One region of the Streptomyces sp. NPDC030862 genome, then DNA from elsewhere that is predicted to be linked to it. Evidence: riboswitches for the same ligand, from Rfam matches in the RefSeq annotation. Region 1 holds a riboswitch; the other holds the start of a gene.
What was found. A riboswitch is a leader RNA that binds a small molecule or an ion and turns the genes downstream of it on or off. The one in region 1 is predicted to bind glycine.
Positions count from the first base shown of each region.

Region 2: linked by a shared signal. The riboswitch ahead of gcvP (aminomethyl-transferring glycine dehydrogenase) and the one ahead of gcvT (glycine cleavage system aminomethyltransferase GcvT) in region 1 are both predicted to bind glycine.

Region 1 is NZ_JBVIEN010000002.1:560,876-568,635, forward strand. Features, by position in the region: gene ACZ42X_RS06800 (CopD family protein) at 1-712, shown strand, start outside; gene ACZ42X_RS06805 (L-serine ammonia-lyase) at 734-2,104, opposite strand; gene glyA (serine hydroxymethyltransferase) at 2,282-3,541, opposite strand; gene gcvH (glycine cleavage system protein GcvH) at 3,555-3,932, opposite strand; gene gcvT (glycine cleavage system aminomethyltransferase GcvT) at 4,000-5,115, opposite strand; glycine riboswitch at 5,259-5,351, opposite strand; gene ACZ42X_RS06825 (AAA family ATPase) at 5,508-6,230, shown strand; gene ACZ42X_RS06830 (enhanced serine sensitivity protein SseB) at 6,292-7,026, shown strand; gene ACZ42X_RS06835 (DUF6010 family protein) at 7,110-7,544, opposite strand; partial or broken gene ACZ42X_RS06840 (DJ-1/PfpI family protein) at 7,672-7,760, opposite strand, start outside.
Region 2 is NZ_JBVIEN010000017.1:7,471-15,230, forward strand. Features, by position in the region: gene ftsR (transcriptional regulator FtsR) at 1-35, shown strand, start outside; gene ACZ42X_RS31940 (bifunctional nuclease family protein) at 100-573, shown strand; gene ACZ42X_RS31945 (MerR family transcriptional regulator) at 811-1,440, shown strand; gene ACZ42X_RS31950 (DNA polymerase IV) at 1,520-2,959, shown strand; gene ACZ42X_RS31955 (PRC-barrel domain-containing protein) at 3,075-3,458, opposite strand; glycine riboswitch at 3,582-3,681, shown strand; gene gcvP (aminomethyl-transferring glycine dehydrogenase) at 3,861-6,746, shown strand; gene ACZ42X_RS31965 (DUF5999 family protein) at 6,816-7,022, opposite strand; gene ACZ42X_RS31970 (hypothetical protein) at 7,275-7,760, opposite strand, start outside.

The DNA.
Region 1 (7,760 bases):
GTGGGCGGCGCTCGGCGGGGCCGCCGCCTCGGCCGGGCAGATCGTGCTGCTGGCCGCGGTGAGCGACCTCGACCTCACCGCCGCGTACGGCACCCGCGAGGGCGGGCTGCTGCTCCTCATGGCGAACGGCTTCGCCCTGGCGGCCGCCTGTGCCGCCCCCGGCCGTGCCCGCGCCCGGCCCCTCTGGGCGCTCGCGCCGCTCGCCTTGGTCGTCGGCGCCGAAGCGCTGCGCGCGCACCCGGAGCCGTACACACCCGAGCTCGGCACGGCGCTCACCGTCGTCCACCTCACCGCCGGGTCCCTGTGGGTCGGCGGTCTGCTGTACGTGCTGCGCGTGGCGCACCTGCGCGGCGGTGGCGTACGGGGCGCCCGCGAGGCCCTGACGCGGTACGCGCGGCTCGCCGGCTGGCTCTACGCGGCGCTCGCCGCCACCGGCACCTGCTCCACGCTGCGGCGCCTGCCCGCCGACGTCGTGCTCTCCAGCGCGTACGGCAGGGTGCTGATCGCCAAGCTCGCCCTGGTCGCGGTGGCGAGCGCCCTGGCGCTGACCGCCCGCCGCCGCATGCTCCGCCGCCGGGCCCGGCACGGCGGGGACGCGACGGGCCCCGCCCGCGCCGAGCTGGCGGTGCTCGCGGCGGTCGTGGTGGTGTCCGCGCTGCTGACGGTGGTGCCCGACCCGCACTGGATCAGCACCCGGCTCACCCTGCAGTGAGCCACGTGCTCCGCGTGCGGCTCAGCACTCGATGATGTTCACCGCGAGACCGCCGCGCGCGGTCTCCTTGTACTTGACCGACATGTCGGCGCCCGTCTCCTTCATGGTCTTGATGACCTTGTCCAGGGAGACCTTGTGGCTGCCGTCGCCGCGCATCGCCATCCGCGCCGCCGTGACCGCCTTGACCGCCGCCATGCCGTTGCGCTCGATGCACGGGATCTGGACCAGGCCGCCCACCGGGTCGCAGGTCAGGCCCAGGTTGTGCTCCATGCCGATCTCGGCGGCGTTCTCCACCTGCTCCGGGCTGCCGCCCAGCACCTCGGCGAGCGCCCCGGCCGCCATCGAGCAGGCCGAGCCGACCTCGCCCTGGCAGCCGACCTCGGCGCCGGAGATGGAGGCGTTCTCCTTGAAGAGCATGCCGATCGCGCCCGCCGCCAGCAGGAAGCGGACCACGCCCTCCTCGTCGGCGCCCGGCACGAAGTTCATGTAGTAGTGCAGGACCGCCGGGATGATGCCGGCGGCGCCGTTCGTCGGCGCGGTGACGACGCGGCCGCCCGCGGCGTTCTCCTCGTTCACGGCCATCGCGTACAGCGTGATCCACTCCATGGAGAGGGCCTGCGCGTCGCCCTCGGAGCGCAGCTTGCGCGCGGTGTTCGCGGCGCGGCGGCGCACCTTCAGGCCGCCCGGCAGGATGCCCTCGCGGGACATGCCGCGGTCCACGCACGCCTGCATGACGCGCCAGATCTCCAGCAGGCCCGCGCGGATCTCGTCCTCGGTGCGCCAGGCCTTCTCGTTCTCCAGCATCAGCGCGGAGATCGACAGGCCGGTCTCCTTGGTGAGGCGCAGCAGCTCGTCACCGGTGCGGAAGGGGTACTTCAGCACGGTGTCGTCGGGGACGATCGGGTTCTCGCCCTCCACCGCGTCCTCGTCGACGACGAAGCCGCCGCCCACCGAGTAGTACGTCTTCTCCAGCAGCGTCGCGCCCTCGGCGTCGTACGCCCACAGGGTCATGCCGTTGGCGTGGTACGGCAGCGCCTTGCGGCGGTGCAGGATCAGGTCGGCGTCGAAGTCGAAGGCGATCTCGTGGACGCCCAGCAGGCTGATGCGCCCGCCGTTCTTGATCCGCTCCACCTGCTCGTCGGCGGTCTCGACGTTCACCGTGCGCGGCGAGTTGCCCTCCAGGCCCAGCAGGACCGCCTTGGGGGTGCCGTGGCCGTGGCCGGTGGCGCCCAGGGAGCCGTACAGCTCGGCGCGTATCGAGACCGTGTGGGCGAGCAGGCCCTCGTTCTTCAGCCGGCGCGCGAACATCCGGGCGGCGCGCATGGGGCCGACCGTGTGGGAGCTGGACGGGCCGATGCCGATCGAGAACAGGTCGAAGACCGAGATGGCCACGGGGGACTCCTTGTGGGGAAGACGTCGCTGTCTGCCGGGGTGATGCAGGGACAACGCGGGGTGGGGCGGGTGGTGCGGTGAGCGGGGGGCAAGAGACGGGGCACCGCACTCACTGTTCAGTGTGCGCGGTGCCCCGCAGTTCAGTCTGTTGCGTACGTTACGTAACGCTTGAAGAGTTTACAGACCGGGGTAAAGCGGGTGCTTCTCGGCGAGCGCGGTGACCCGGGCCTTGAGCGCGGCCGCGTCGTAGTCCGGCTTCAGCGTCTCGGCGATGATGTCGGCGACCTCGCGGAAGTCCTCGGCCTGGAAGCCGCGGGTGGCCAGGGCCGGGGTGCCGATCCGCAGGCCCGAGGTGACCATCGGGGGCCGCGGGTCGTTCGGGATGGCGTTGCGGTTGACCGTGATCCCGACCTCATGGAGCCGGTCCTCGGCCTGCTGGCCGTCCAGCTCGCTGTTGCGCAGGTCGACCAGGACCAGGTGCACGTCCGTACCGCCGGTCAGGACGGAGACGCCGTGCTCGGTGACGTCCGGCTGGACCAGGCGCTCGGCCAGGATGCGGGCGCCGTCCAGGGTGCGCTGCTGGCGCTCCTTGAACTCCTCGCTCGCGGCGACCTTGAACGCCACGGCCTTGGCGGCGATCACGTGCTCCAGCGGACCGCCCTGCTGGCCGGGGAAGACCGCGGAGTTGATCTTCTTGGCGAGCTCGGCCGTCGAGAGGATCACGCCACCGCGCGGGCCGCCCAGCGTCTTGTGCGTCGTCGTCGTGACCACGTGGGCGTGCGGCACCGGCGAGGGGTGCAGACCGGCCGCGACCAGGCCCGCGAAGTGCGCCATGTCGACCATGAGGTACGCGCCGACCTGGTCGGCGACGCGGCGGAAGGCGGCGAAGTCCAGCTGGCGCGGGTAGGCCGACCAGCCGGCCACGATCAGCTGCGGCTTGTGCTCCTTGGCGAGGCGCTCGACCTCGGCCATGTCGACCTGGCCTGTCGCGTCGTCGACGTGGTACGCGACCACGTTGTAGAGCTTGCCGGAGAAGTTGATCTTCATGCCGTGGGTCAGGTGCCCGCCGTGCGCGAGGTTCAGACCCATGATCGTGTCGCCCGGCTTGAGCAGCGCGAACATCGCGGCGGCGTTCGCCTGGGCGCCGGAGTGCGGCTGCACGTTGGCGTGCTCGGCGCCGAAGAGCGCCTTGATGCGGTCGATGGCGATCTGCTCGACCACGTCGACGTGCTCGCAGCCGCCGTAGTAGCGGCGGCCGGGGTAGCCCTCGGCGTACTTGTTGGTGAGGACCGAGCCCTGGGCCTCCATGACCGCGACCGGAGCGAAGTTCTCCGAGGCGATCATTTCCAGGGTGGACTGCTGACGGTGGAGCTCGGCGTCGACGGCGGCGGCGACGTCCGGGTCCAGCTCGTGGAGAGGGGTGTTGAGAAGCGACATCGGGAGGGGTTCCTTACTCGCCGGAGAACGCGGTGTACTCGTCGGCGGAGAGCAGGCCCTCCGGCTCCTCCGCGACGCGTACCTTGAAGAGCCAGCCGCCCTCGAACGGTGCGGTGTTCACCAGCGAAGGGTCGGCCACGACGTCCTCGTTGATCTCCGTCACCTCACCGGTCACCGGCGAGTACAGGTCGCTGACGGACTTGGTCGACTCCAGCTCACCGCAGGTCTCGTTCGCGGTCACGGTCTCGCCGACCGGCGGGAGCTGGACGAACACCACGTCACCGAGCGCGTTCGCCGCGTGCTCCGTGATGCCGACCGTCGACACGCCGTCCTCGGCGGCCGACAGCCACTCGTGCTCCTTGCTGTAGCGCAGCTGCTGGGGGTTGCTCATGACTGGGATTCTCCTGTACGCGGGGGAGTGCTGGTGAACGGGGGACTGGTCCGGAAGGCGCCGGAGGTCACTTCTGGCGCTTGTAGAAGGGGAGCGCCACGACCTCGTACGGCTCATGGGTACCGCGGATGTCGACACCGACGCCCGCCGTCCCCGGCGCGGCGTACGCGGCGTCCACGTACGCCATGGCGATCGGCTTGCCCAGCGTCGGAGACGGGGCGCCGGAGGTGACCTCGCCGATGACCTCGCCCTCGGCGACCACCTGCATCCCGGCGCGCGGGATGCGGCGGCCCTCGGCGACCAGGCCGACGAGCTTGCGCGGCGGGGCGATCTGCGCCCGCTCGGCGGCCGCCTCCAGCGCCTCCCGGCCCACGAAGTCACCCTCCTTCTCGAACTTGACCACCCGGCCGAGGCCCGCGTCGAAGGGGGTGAGGGCGGTCGTCAGCTCGTGCCCGTACAGCGGCATGCCCGCCTCCAGGCGCAGCGTGTCGCGGCAGGACAGGCCGCAGGGGATCAGGCCGGCCGGGGCGCCGGCCTCCGTCAGCGCCTGCCACAGCTTCTCCGCGTGCTGAGGCTCCACGAACAGCTCGAAGCCGTCCTCGCCCGTGTAGCCGGTGCGGGCGATCAGCGCGGGCACGCCCGCGACGGTGCCGGGCAGCCCCGCGTAGTACTTCAGCCCGTCCAGGTCCGCGTCGGTGAGCGACTTCAGGATGCCGGGGGACTCCGGGCCCTGGACCGCGATCAGGGCGTACGCGTCCCGGTCGTCACGTACGACGGCGTCGAAGCCCGCCGCGCGCTCGGTGAGGGCGTCCAGGACCACCTGGGCGTTGGAGGCGTTGGCGACGACCATGTACTCCTGCTCCTGGAGCCGGTACACGATCAGGTCGTCGAGGATCCCGCCGTCCTCCTGGCAGATCATGGTGTAGCGGGCGCGGCCGACGCCGACGCCGCCGATGTTGCCGACCAGCGCGAAGTCGAGGAGGGCGGCGGCCTGCGGGCCCGTGACCGTGATCTCGCCCATGTGGGACAGGTCGAAGAGGCCGGCCTTCGTACGGACGGCGTTGTGCTCGTCGCGCTCGCTGCCGTACCGCAGCGGCATGTCCCAGCCCGCGAAGTCGGTCATGGTCGCGCCGAGCGCCCGATGCGTGGCATCGAGGGCAGTGAGGCGGGGGGCAGTGCTCATGGATAGGGCTCCCAGGGCATGGCTCGAAGACGGTCCTCCCCATCTGTCATCGGAACCTGAGAGGTTCACCGTGACCGTACGGGGACGGTCTTCGGCTTGCACCTTGGGTGGAGCCGCCGCGGCGGCCCGCTTTTCAGATCTGCCTCATCCACGCGGTACGGGGCCTGAGAGATTCAAGGGAGGAACTTGCTCCTTCGGCGCCCGGGCGGGACCCGGGACTCTCCCGCGCGGATTCAAGCGGCCGGTATGCGGTTGTACGCACCTGCGTGCGGTGGCGCGCACATCATTGCACGCGGGGTCTCATCGGCAAATCGCTTGTGCCTTATTACCCTTTCTTTACACTTCTTGGGCAAGGGTCGGGGAAGGCCGAGCCCGAGCAGGGGGAGTACGCGATGACGTTCCAGCGGACAGGTGCCTGCGCGGCCACCGGTGCGGTGAGCGGCGCGATGACCGGCGCCGTGCCCGGCGCGGTGAGCGGCGCCGTGACGGGCGCCGTGACCGGTGTGGGCGCGGTCGCCGTGCCCGCGCCCGCCCGCCCGCCCGCGCCCGTGCTGCGCGACCTGCGGGACCGCGCCGGGCGCTGCCCGCGCGAGCTGGGCTTCGCCGCCGGGGACCTGGTGGTCGTCTCCGGCCTGCCCGGCAGCGGCAAGTCCACCCTGATCGCCCGCGCGGCCGAGGGGCGCGGCATAGATTCCCAGGACGCCCGCGAGCGGTGGGAGCTCCGCATGCCGCGCCTCCTGCCGTACGCGGTCTACCGCCCCCTCGTCCGGATCGCCCACTACGCCGGCCTGTGGCGCGCCCTGCGCTCCGGCGAGAGCGTCGTCGTCCACGACTGCGGCACCCAGGCGTGGGTCCGGCGCTGGCTGGCCCGCGAGGCCCGGCGGCGCGGGCGCGCCCTGCACCTGATCCTGCTGGACGTCACACCCCGGGCGGCCCGCGAGGGCCAGCGGGAGCGGGGCCGGGGCGTCTCCGGATACGCCTTCGCGCGGCACCGCAGGGCGGTGGGGCGGCTGGTGCGGGACGCCGAGAAGGGCGTGCTGCCCGGCGGCTGCGCGTCCGCCGTCCTGCTCGACCGGCCGGCGGCGACGGCGCTGACCCGTATCACGTTCGGCTGAGCCGGGCGGTTAGGGTGCCCTGAACAAGCGCCGCACGGGTGGGAAGGACGAGGGGGCACCAGTGGACACCGCATGGCCGGCCAATGAGCTCGAAGAGGTGCTCGCCGCCTCGCTCGGCAACCCCGCCGCCGGACCCCGGCTCGTCGAGGTCCTGGGCCGCAGCCCCCTGTGGATCCCGCTCCCCAAGGGCGGCGGCCCCGACAGCCCGGACCTCGACCTGCCCACGCTGGAGCTGGACGGCCAGGCGTACGTCCCCGTCTTCAGCTCCGAGCAGCAGTTCCTGCGGTGCGTCGGGCCCCACATGTCGTACACCGTCGCCCCCGCCGTCGAGTTCGCGCGCGGTCTGCCCCCGCAGCTCGGCATCGCCGTCAACCCCGGCGGAGCCGTGGGCGCACCCCTGCCGCCGCCGGCCGTCGCCGAGCTGTGCCGGGTGGGCCGTACGCCGCTGGACGGGCCCGCGAGCGGCGCCCGGGTGCGGCTGTTCGAGCCCGACTGGCAGGAGGACCCGGTCGACTTCCTCGCCGCGGCGGCCGCCGAGTTCGAGGCCACCGGCACCGTGCTCACCGCCCGCCGGGCCCTCGCCTCCATCGAAGGCGGCGCCCCCACGCTCTTCGTCGGCGTCCAGCTCTCCTCCTGGGAGGGCGCGGACCGCACCGTACCGATGGACGCCCTCGGCCGGGCGCTCGGCCGCGTGGCGGTGCCCTGGCCGGTCAACCTGGTCCTGCTCGACATCGCGCAGGACCCGGTGGGCGACTGGATGCTGGACAAAGTACGGCCGTTCTACCAGCGGCCTTAGCTTGTTCTTCATCGGGACTGGGGGCGTGAGGCGAGAGCTCGCTGCGCGCGGTGTGAGCCGGTGGTCCGCCACGGGCAGCAGATTCAGTTCCCGGTCGGCTCGGACTTGTTCCACACCCTCTTCATGCCGCCTTCGAGCAGCCTCCGGACCTCGATCAGGGAAGGTCCTCCGCGGAGGCACCACAGGGCGATGACCGGATCACAGACGGCACATGCCAGGGATGCGTCGTGGTAGAACGGCAGGATCGGATTGCCCTTGAGGTGGTGGGCCACGTCCCAGGCCGTGTGGAGCAGCCAGCCGACGCCGATGAAGGCCCAGGAGTCCAGGCCGCGGTAGGCGACATAGGCCATGAGTGCGACGAAGGGGATCTCCCACGGGCCGAATCCGCCCCCGCTCAGATAGGCAGCGCCGGCTCCGCCCACCATGATCGCGCTGAAGCGGCGTCGGTGCGGTTCTCTGATCAGGGACATCAGCAGGCAGTAGATGATGCCGACGATCACCGGTGTCACGAGGTTCATGAGGGGATGACTTCTTCCTTCACGTCGGCTGCTCCGGGGTGGTCTGGCGTTCGCCGGTGACCTTCGAAGACGGAAGGCGGCCGGCCTTGGAGGTGCCCTGGAGGGTTTCCGCCGTGCACTGTCACGTCGTCACCGCGCCGTCCGTCGCCGAGCCGCCGGCGTACGGCACCTCGTAGGGGGCGATGACGTCGAGCGGTTCGAAGCCATCGAACAGGA
Region 2 (7,760 bases), on a different contig from region 1:
TGCTGCAGACGGCTCTGGGTGTCCGGTTGCACTGACCTCCGAGGGGTCCGGAGGGGCCCCGACTACCCAAACCGGTCCAGCACGTCCTAGGGTTGCAATGTGAACGAGCTCGATGTTGTCGGTGTCCGGGTGGAAATGCCGTCCAACCAGCCGATCGTGCTCCTGCGTGAAGTGGGAGGCGACCGGTACCTCCCCATCTGGATCGGTCCCGGGGAGGCGACGGCGATCGCCTTCGCCCAGCAGGGCATGGCCCCTGCGCGACCGCTCACCCATGACCTCTTCAAGGACGTCCTGGAGGCCGTGGGTCAGGAGCTGACCGAAGTCCGGATCACGGATCTGCGGGACGGGGTCTTCTACGCGGAGCTGGTCTTCGCCAGCGGTGTCGAGGTGAGCGCCAGGCCGTCCGACGCCATAGCGCTGGCCCTGCGGACCGGTACGCCCATCTACGGAAGTGACGGGGTGCTGGACGACGCCGGGATCGCGATCCCGGACGAGCAGGAGGACGAAGTGGAGAAGTTCCGCGAGTTCCTCGACCAGATCTCGCCCGAGGACTTCGGCACCAACAGTCAGTGACCCGGCCGCTTTCGGTGACGCCGGCGCGGTGAATCCGCGGCGGCGTCGGCCGGGTTTCGCCGCTCCGGGCGGTGCCGCGCCCCGTCTTCAGCGCATTCGGTGAGGTGTTCCCGGAAGAGGGACACGGGAAACCACCCTCAGGGTGATTATCACTCGGCGTGCCGAGTGTGGCGATCGTTGACGCACCCCGGGTGACTGCCTACCGTCGAGATGGCAGGTCAAGGACGGAGGGTCGGCGTGATGAGCAGCGGCGACGGTGCGGTTGGGGGTATCCCCGGACGAAGTTGTCCGGGGCAGAGCGGGCCGTATCCGCTTCACGGAAACGCGTCCGTCCACGGGGTGGTTCAGGAGGAGTCGGCCGATCCGACGGCCGACGTCATCGGATACCGGGGCCCGACCGCCTGTGCGGCGGCCGGCATCACCTACCGGCAGCTCGACTACTGGGCCCGTACGGGCCTCGTCGAGCCCAGTGTGCGGCCCGCGTACGGGTCGGGGACGCAGCGGCTCTACAGCTTCCGCGACGTCGTCGTCCTCAAGATCGTCAAACGGTTCCTGGACACCGGGGTGGCGCTGCAGAACATCCGCACCGCCGTCCAGCACCTGCGCGCCCGGGGCGATCGCGACCTGGAGCGCATGACGCTGATGAGCGACGGCGCCACGGTGTACGAGTGCGCGTCGCCCGACGAGGTCGTCGATCTCCTCCAGGGCGGTCAGGGTGTCTTCGGGATCGCCGTGGGCGTGGTGTGGCGGGATGTCGAGGCGGCGCTGTCGCAGCTGCACGGGGAGCGCGTCGACACCGGCGAGACGCTCATCGGGCACAATCCGGCCGACGAGCTGGCGCGGCGCAGGCGCGACAGGGCCGTGTGACGGCGGCGTGGCCGCGTTGCCGCGTGGGCTCGCACGTACGTGCGGGCGATTGTCAGTGGCGTAGGGCAGCATCGGTGATGTGAGAGCCGCGCCGACGATTCTGCATCTGGACATGGATGCCTTCTTCGCCGCCGCCGAGCAGGCGGCGAAGCCGAGCCTGCGCGGAAAGCCCGTGGTGGTGGGCGGCCTCGGGCCGCGCGGGGTCGTCGCCACCGCCTCGTACGAGGCGCGGCGCTTCGGGGTGCACTCGGCGATGCCGATGGCCCAGGCGCGGCGGCTGGCGCCGAACGCCGCGTACCTGGTGCCGCGCTTCACGCTCTACCGGGCGGTGAGCGACCAGGTCATGGAGCTGTTGCGGCGGCTGTCGCCGCTGGTGGAGCCGCTGAGCCTGGACGAGGCGTTCGTCGACCTGGAGGCGGGCGAGGCGGGCGGTACGGCCCGGGACGCGGCGACGGCGCGGGCGACCGGGGAGCGCCTGCGCGCGGACATCCGGGCGGTCACGGGGCTGACCGGCTCCGTCGGCCTCGCGGGCTCGAAGATGCTGGCGAAGATCGCGTCGGAGCAGGCGAAGCCCGACGGGCTGGTGCTCATCGAGCCCGGGACCGAGCGCGAGCTGCTCGGGCCGATGTCGGTGCGGATCCTGCCGGGAGTCGGCCCCGCCACCGGCGAGCACCTGCGGCGGGCCGGGATGACGACCGTGGCCGACCTGGCGGAGGCGGGCGAGGACGAGCTCGTACGGCTCCTGGGCAAGGCGCACGGGGCCTCGCTGTACCGGATGGCCCTGGGGCACGACGACCGGCCCGTGGTGGCCGAGCGGGACGCCAAGTCCGTCTCCGTCGAGGACACCTTCGACGTGGACCTGCACGACCGCGTGCGGGTGCGCCTGGAGGTGGAGCGTCTGGCCGACCGGTGCGTGCGGCGGCTGCGTGGCGCCGGGCGCTCCGGGCGGACGGTGGTGCTCAAGGTGCGCCGGTACGACTTCTCGACGCTGACCAGATCCGAGACCCTGCGCGGACCGACGGACGACCCCGCGGTGGTGCGGGAGGCGGCGGCCCGGCTGCTGGAGTCCGTGGACACCACGGGCGGCGTGCGGCTGCTGGGCGTGGGCGTGACGGGGCTCGCGGACTACACCCAGGAGGACCTGTTCGCCCAGGCCGCCCTGGTGGAGGCTCCGGCGGGTGCACAGGGCGACGGGGCCCCGGAGCCGCAGGAACCGCCTGCAGGGGCAGGGGCAGGGGCAGGAGCAGGCGGGGGCGGGAGCGGTGAACCGGGGGCCGCGGAGGACGCCGGCGGCGGGGAGCGCAGGTGGATGGCCGGGCAGGACGTACGGCACGCGGAGTACGGGCCGGGGTGGGTGCAGGGCAGCGGGGTGGGGCGCGTGACCGTGCGGTTCGAGGAGCCGGGCTCGCCCCCGGGCCGGGTGCGGACCTTCCGGACCGACGACCCGGACCTGGAGCTGTCGGACCCGCTGCCGCTGGTCGCGGTGGAGGCGGCGGTGGAGCGGGCGCCGTCGCCCTGAAGGGCGGGCCGGACGGGCCGGACGCCCGGGGGGCCGCGGCCTGCGGGGCCGCCCTGCCGGAGCCTGGCGTGCTGGGCGTGTTCGGCCGCCGGTGCCGCGAGTTCCGGAAGGCGCGTCAGCCGTCGCGGCCGGCCAGGTTGCCGAGGCCGGGGTCGGGGTCCGGGTCGGGGTCCGGGTCCGGCGGAGACGGGAGCTCCAGGCCGTAGTGGTGGTAGAGCTGGAGCTCCTGCTCGGGGGAGAGGTGGCGGCCCACGCCGAAGTCCGGGGCGTCCTTGATCAGGGCGCGGTCGTACGGGACGTGCAGGCCGTCGGCGGCGAGGTCGCTGGGGGCCAGGGGGACGAAGGCGTCGCGGCCGAAGAGGCCGGTACGGACGGCGGCCCACTCGGGGACGCCCGTCGCGTCGTCCAGGTACACCTCGTCGACGGTCCCGATCTTGTGGCCGTTGCGGTCGTAGGCCTTGCGGCCGATCAGGCTCCGCGGATCGATATCGGTCTGCACGGTCCCTCCAACAGGTCGCACCCGCTCGCAACTGCGCTACATCACTACGAAAGTGCACATCGGTGACGTCGGCCACTCGAGGGATCGGGCCCGGACCTCGCTGGTAGGCTGGCAGACGGCTGTTGACCCCATGCGGGAGAGTCCTTCGGAGAAACCTTTCGGAGGCGCCGAAGGAGCAAATCCTCCCCGGAATCTCTCAGGCACCCGGTACCGCATGGACGAGGTCACTCTGGAAAGCAGGGCGGGCGTCGGACGGCATCCGCTCTCACCGACGGTGAAAGCCGGGCGGCTCCCCATGGCGCCCGGTGAAGCTCTCAGGTTGAGATGACAGAGGGGGAGGCCGTCCGGGCACCCGCGCCATGGTGCCCCTCGCAGGTCGTGACGACCAGGAGGCCTCCGTAGATGACCGCCAACCGTACTCCGCTCTCCGAGCTTGAGCAGGGCATCCCCTTCGAGCAGCGGCACATCGGCCCCGACGCCGAGGCCCGCGCCAAGATGCTTGCGCAGGTCGGCTACGGCTCGCTCGACGAGCTCACCGCCGCCGCCGTGCCGGATGTGATCAAGACCGCCGAGGCGCTCGGTCTGCCGGCCGCGCGCACCGAGGCCGAGGTCCTCGCCGAGCTGCGCTCGCTCGCCGACCGCAACCAGGTGCTCGCCCCGATGATCGGGCTCGGCTACTACGGCACCTTCACGCCCCCGGTCATCCTGCGCAACGTCATGGAGAACCCCGCCTGGTACACGGCGTACACGCCCTACCAGCCGGAGATCTCGCAGGGCCGCCTGGAGGCGCTGCTCAACTTCCAGACCATGGTCGCCGACCTGACCGGGCTGCCCACCTCCGGCGCCTCGCTGCTCGACGAGGGCACCGCCGCCGCCGAGGCCATGTCGCTGGCCCGCCGCGTCGGCAAGGTCAAGGGCGGTGTCTTCCTCGTCGACGCCGACGCCCTGCCGCAGACCATCGCCGTCATCGAGACCCGGGCGGAGCCGACCGGTGTCGAGGTCGTCGTCGCCGACCTCGCCGAGGGCATCCCGGCGGAGGTGGCCGAGCGCGGCGTCTTCGGCGTGCTCATCCAGTACCCGGGCGCCTCCGGTGCCGTACGGGACATCAAGCCGGTCATCGACCGGGCCCACGAGCTCGGTGCCGTCGTCACCGTCGCCGCCGACCTGCTCGCGCTGACGCTGCTCACCTCGCCCGGCGAGCTGGGTGCCGACATCGCCGTGGGCACCACCCAGCGGTTCGGCGTGCCGATGGGCTTCGGCGGTCCGCACGCCGGCTACATGGCCGTGCGCGACACCTTCGCCCGCTCCCTGCCGGGCCGGCTCGTCGGCGTCTCCGTCGACGCCGACGGCAACCGGGCGTACCGCCTGGCGCTCCAGACCCGCGAGCAGCACATCCGCCGCGAGAAGGCCACCAGCAACATCTGCACCGCGCAGGTGCTGCTGGCCGTCATGGCCGGCATGTACGCCGTGTACCACGGCCCCGACGGGCTGAAGCAGATCGCCCAGCGCGTGCACCGGTACGCCACGATCCTGGCCGAGGGCCTGCGCGCCGGCGGCGTCGAGGTCGTCCACTCGAGCTTCTTCGACACCGTGACCGTCCGGGTGCCGGGCAAGGCCGCCGAGGCCGTCGCCGCCGCCCGCGAGAACGGCGTCAACCTCCGTCTCGTCGACGCCGACCACGTCTCGGTCGCCTGCGACGAGACCACCGGCCGCGCGCAGCTCGCCGCCGTGTGGGAGGCATTCGGCGTACGCGGCGACATCGAGACGCTGGACCTCGAGACCGCGGAGGCGCTGCCCGAGGCGCTGCTGCGCTCGGACGCGTACCTCACCCACCCGGTCTTCCACGCGCACCGCTCGGAGACCGCGATGCTGCGCTACCTGCGCAAGCTCGCCGACCGCGACTACGCGCTGGACCGGGGCATGATCCCGCTCGGCTCCTGCACGATGAAGCTGAACGCCACCACCGAGATGGAGCCGGTGACCTGGCCCGAGTTCGGCCAGATGCACCCGTTCGCGCCGGCCGACCAGGCGCAGGGCTACCTCACCCTCATCCGTGAGCTGGAGGAGCGCCTCGCCGAGGTCACCGGCTACGACAAGGTGTCGATCCAGCCCAACGCCGGTTCGCAGGGCGAGCTCGCCGGTCTGCTCGCGGTGCGCGCGTACCACCGCGCCAACGGCGACACGCAGCGCACCGTCTGTCTGATCCCGTCGTCCGCGCACGGCACCAACGCCGCCAGCGCCGTGATGGCCGGGATGAAGGTCGTCGTCGTCAAGACCGCCGACGACGGCGAGATCGACGTCGAGGACCTGCGCGCCAAGATCGAGCAGTACCGCGACGAGCTCTCCGTCCTGATGATCACCTACCCGTCGACGCACGGCGTCTTCGAGGAGCACGTCGCCGACATCTGCGCCCAGGTGCACGAGGCCGGCGGCCAGGTGTACGTGGACGGCGCCAACCTCAACGCGCTGGTCGGGCTGGCGAAGCCGGGCGAGTTCGGCGGCGACGTCTCGCACCTCAACCTGCACAAGACCTTCTGCATCCCGCACGGCGGCGGCGGCCCCGGCGTCGGTCCGGTCGGCGTCCGCGCCCACCTCGCCCCGTACCTGCCGAACCACCCGCTCCAGCCGGGCGCCGGCCCGGAGACGGGCGTCGGCCCGATCTCGGCGGCCCCGTGGGGCTCGGCCGGCATCCTGCCGATCTCGTGGGCGTACGTCCGGCTCATGGGCGGCGAGGGCCTCAAGCGCGCCACGCAGGTGGCGGTGCTCGCGGCCAACTACATCGCCAAGCGCCTGGAGCCGCACTACCCGGTGCTGTACACCGGCCCGGCCGGGCTCGTCGCGCACGAGTGCATCATCGACCTGCGCCCGATCTCCAAGGCGACCGGCGTCAGCGTCGACGACATCGCCAAGCGCCTGATCGACTACGGCTTCCACGCGCCGACCATGTCGTTCCCGGTGGCCGGTACGCTGATGATCGAGCCGACCGAGAGCGAGGACCTGGCCGAGCTCGACCGGTTCTGCGACACGATGATCGCGATCCGCGGCGAGATCGAGAAGGTCGCCTCGGGTCAGTGGCCCGCCGAGGACAACCCGCTGCGCAACGCCCCGCACACCGCGGCCGCGCTGGGCGGCGAGTGGTCGCACGCGTACAGCCGTGAGGAGGCGGTCTTCCCGGCCGGGGTGTCCGCCGCGGACAAGTACTGGCCGCCGGTGCGCCGGATCGACGGCGCGTTCGGCGACCGCAACCTGGTCTGCTCGTGCCCGCCGCTGGACGAGTACGACAACTGACGGCGTCGGTCATGACGAAGGGCCGGTACGGAGTGATCCGTACCGGCCCTTCGCCGTGCGCCGGCCGGCTCAGGCGGCCGTCATGATGTGTGAGGTGCCGAGTGGCCGGTGCGGCGCGATGATCTGGCCGTCCGGCAGCAGTTCACCGGTGTCCTCGAAGAGGAGGACGCCATTGCACAGCAGGCTCCAGCCCTGTTCCGGGTGGTGCGCCACCAGGCGGGCCGCCTCCCTGTCGGCGGAGTCGGCGGTCGGGCAGGCTGGCTGGTGCTGGCACATGGATGGGTTCTTTCGCTGCGGTGTGGTGTCTGTCCTGCGGCTCGATGCGGTGTTCATGGCCGCCCCCCGTTGTGTCGGTCGATCCGGTCCCAGTGTTGCCCCACGGGCGTCCGTCCGCAGGGATTTCGCGGCAGCTCTTCCTACTGCCTAAGGACGTATCACCCGTGCGGATGGTTCAGCTCAAACCCCCTGTCCCTTCGGGTGGTTCGGGGTGGCCCCAGTGGGCTAGCCCGTACGGGCCACCCCGCGGCGTCACGCGGTTGACTCCAGCAGCGGCGGCGGTCCGAGGCGCAGTGTCAGGACCGGCAGCAGGTCGGCGACCCGGTACGGGAGGTGGGCGGCGATCCCGGGCGGCGCGGGCGCCAGCGGCACCAGCAGGTCCGTCGGGGCGGGGCTGCCGGTGGCCGGGTCGGCGTCCGGGTCGCCGTGCAGCCACAGCGTGAGCATGTACAGCTCCGGCACGGACAGCAGCCGTGGCTGGTAGTGCGTCGTCATCGTCTCGGCCTGGTGCAGGGCGCGCTCGGTCGAGGCGAGGTAGGGCCCCTCGAAGAAGTGCGAGAAGGCCCACCCGTCCGGGGTGAGCCTCGTGTCCGCGGCGGCGACGGGGCGGTCGCCGCCGCGGATCAGGAACCGCCAGCCGGTCAGACGCGTGCGGGGCGCGCCGGCGGCCGGAACGACCTGGTCCCGTACGTCCAGCACGTCCAACACGTGGACGGGCAACGGGAGTTCGGGGCTCAG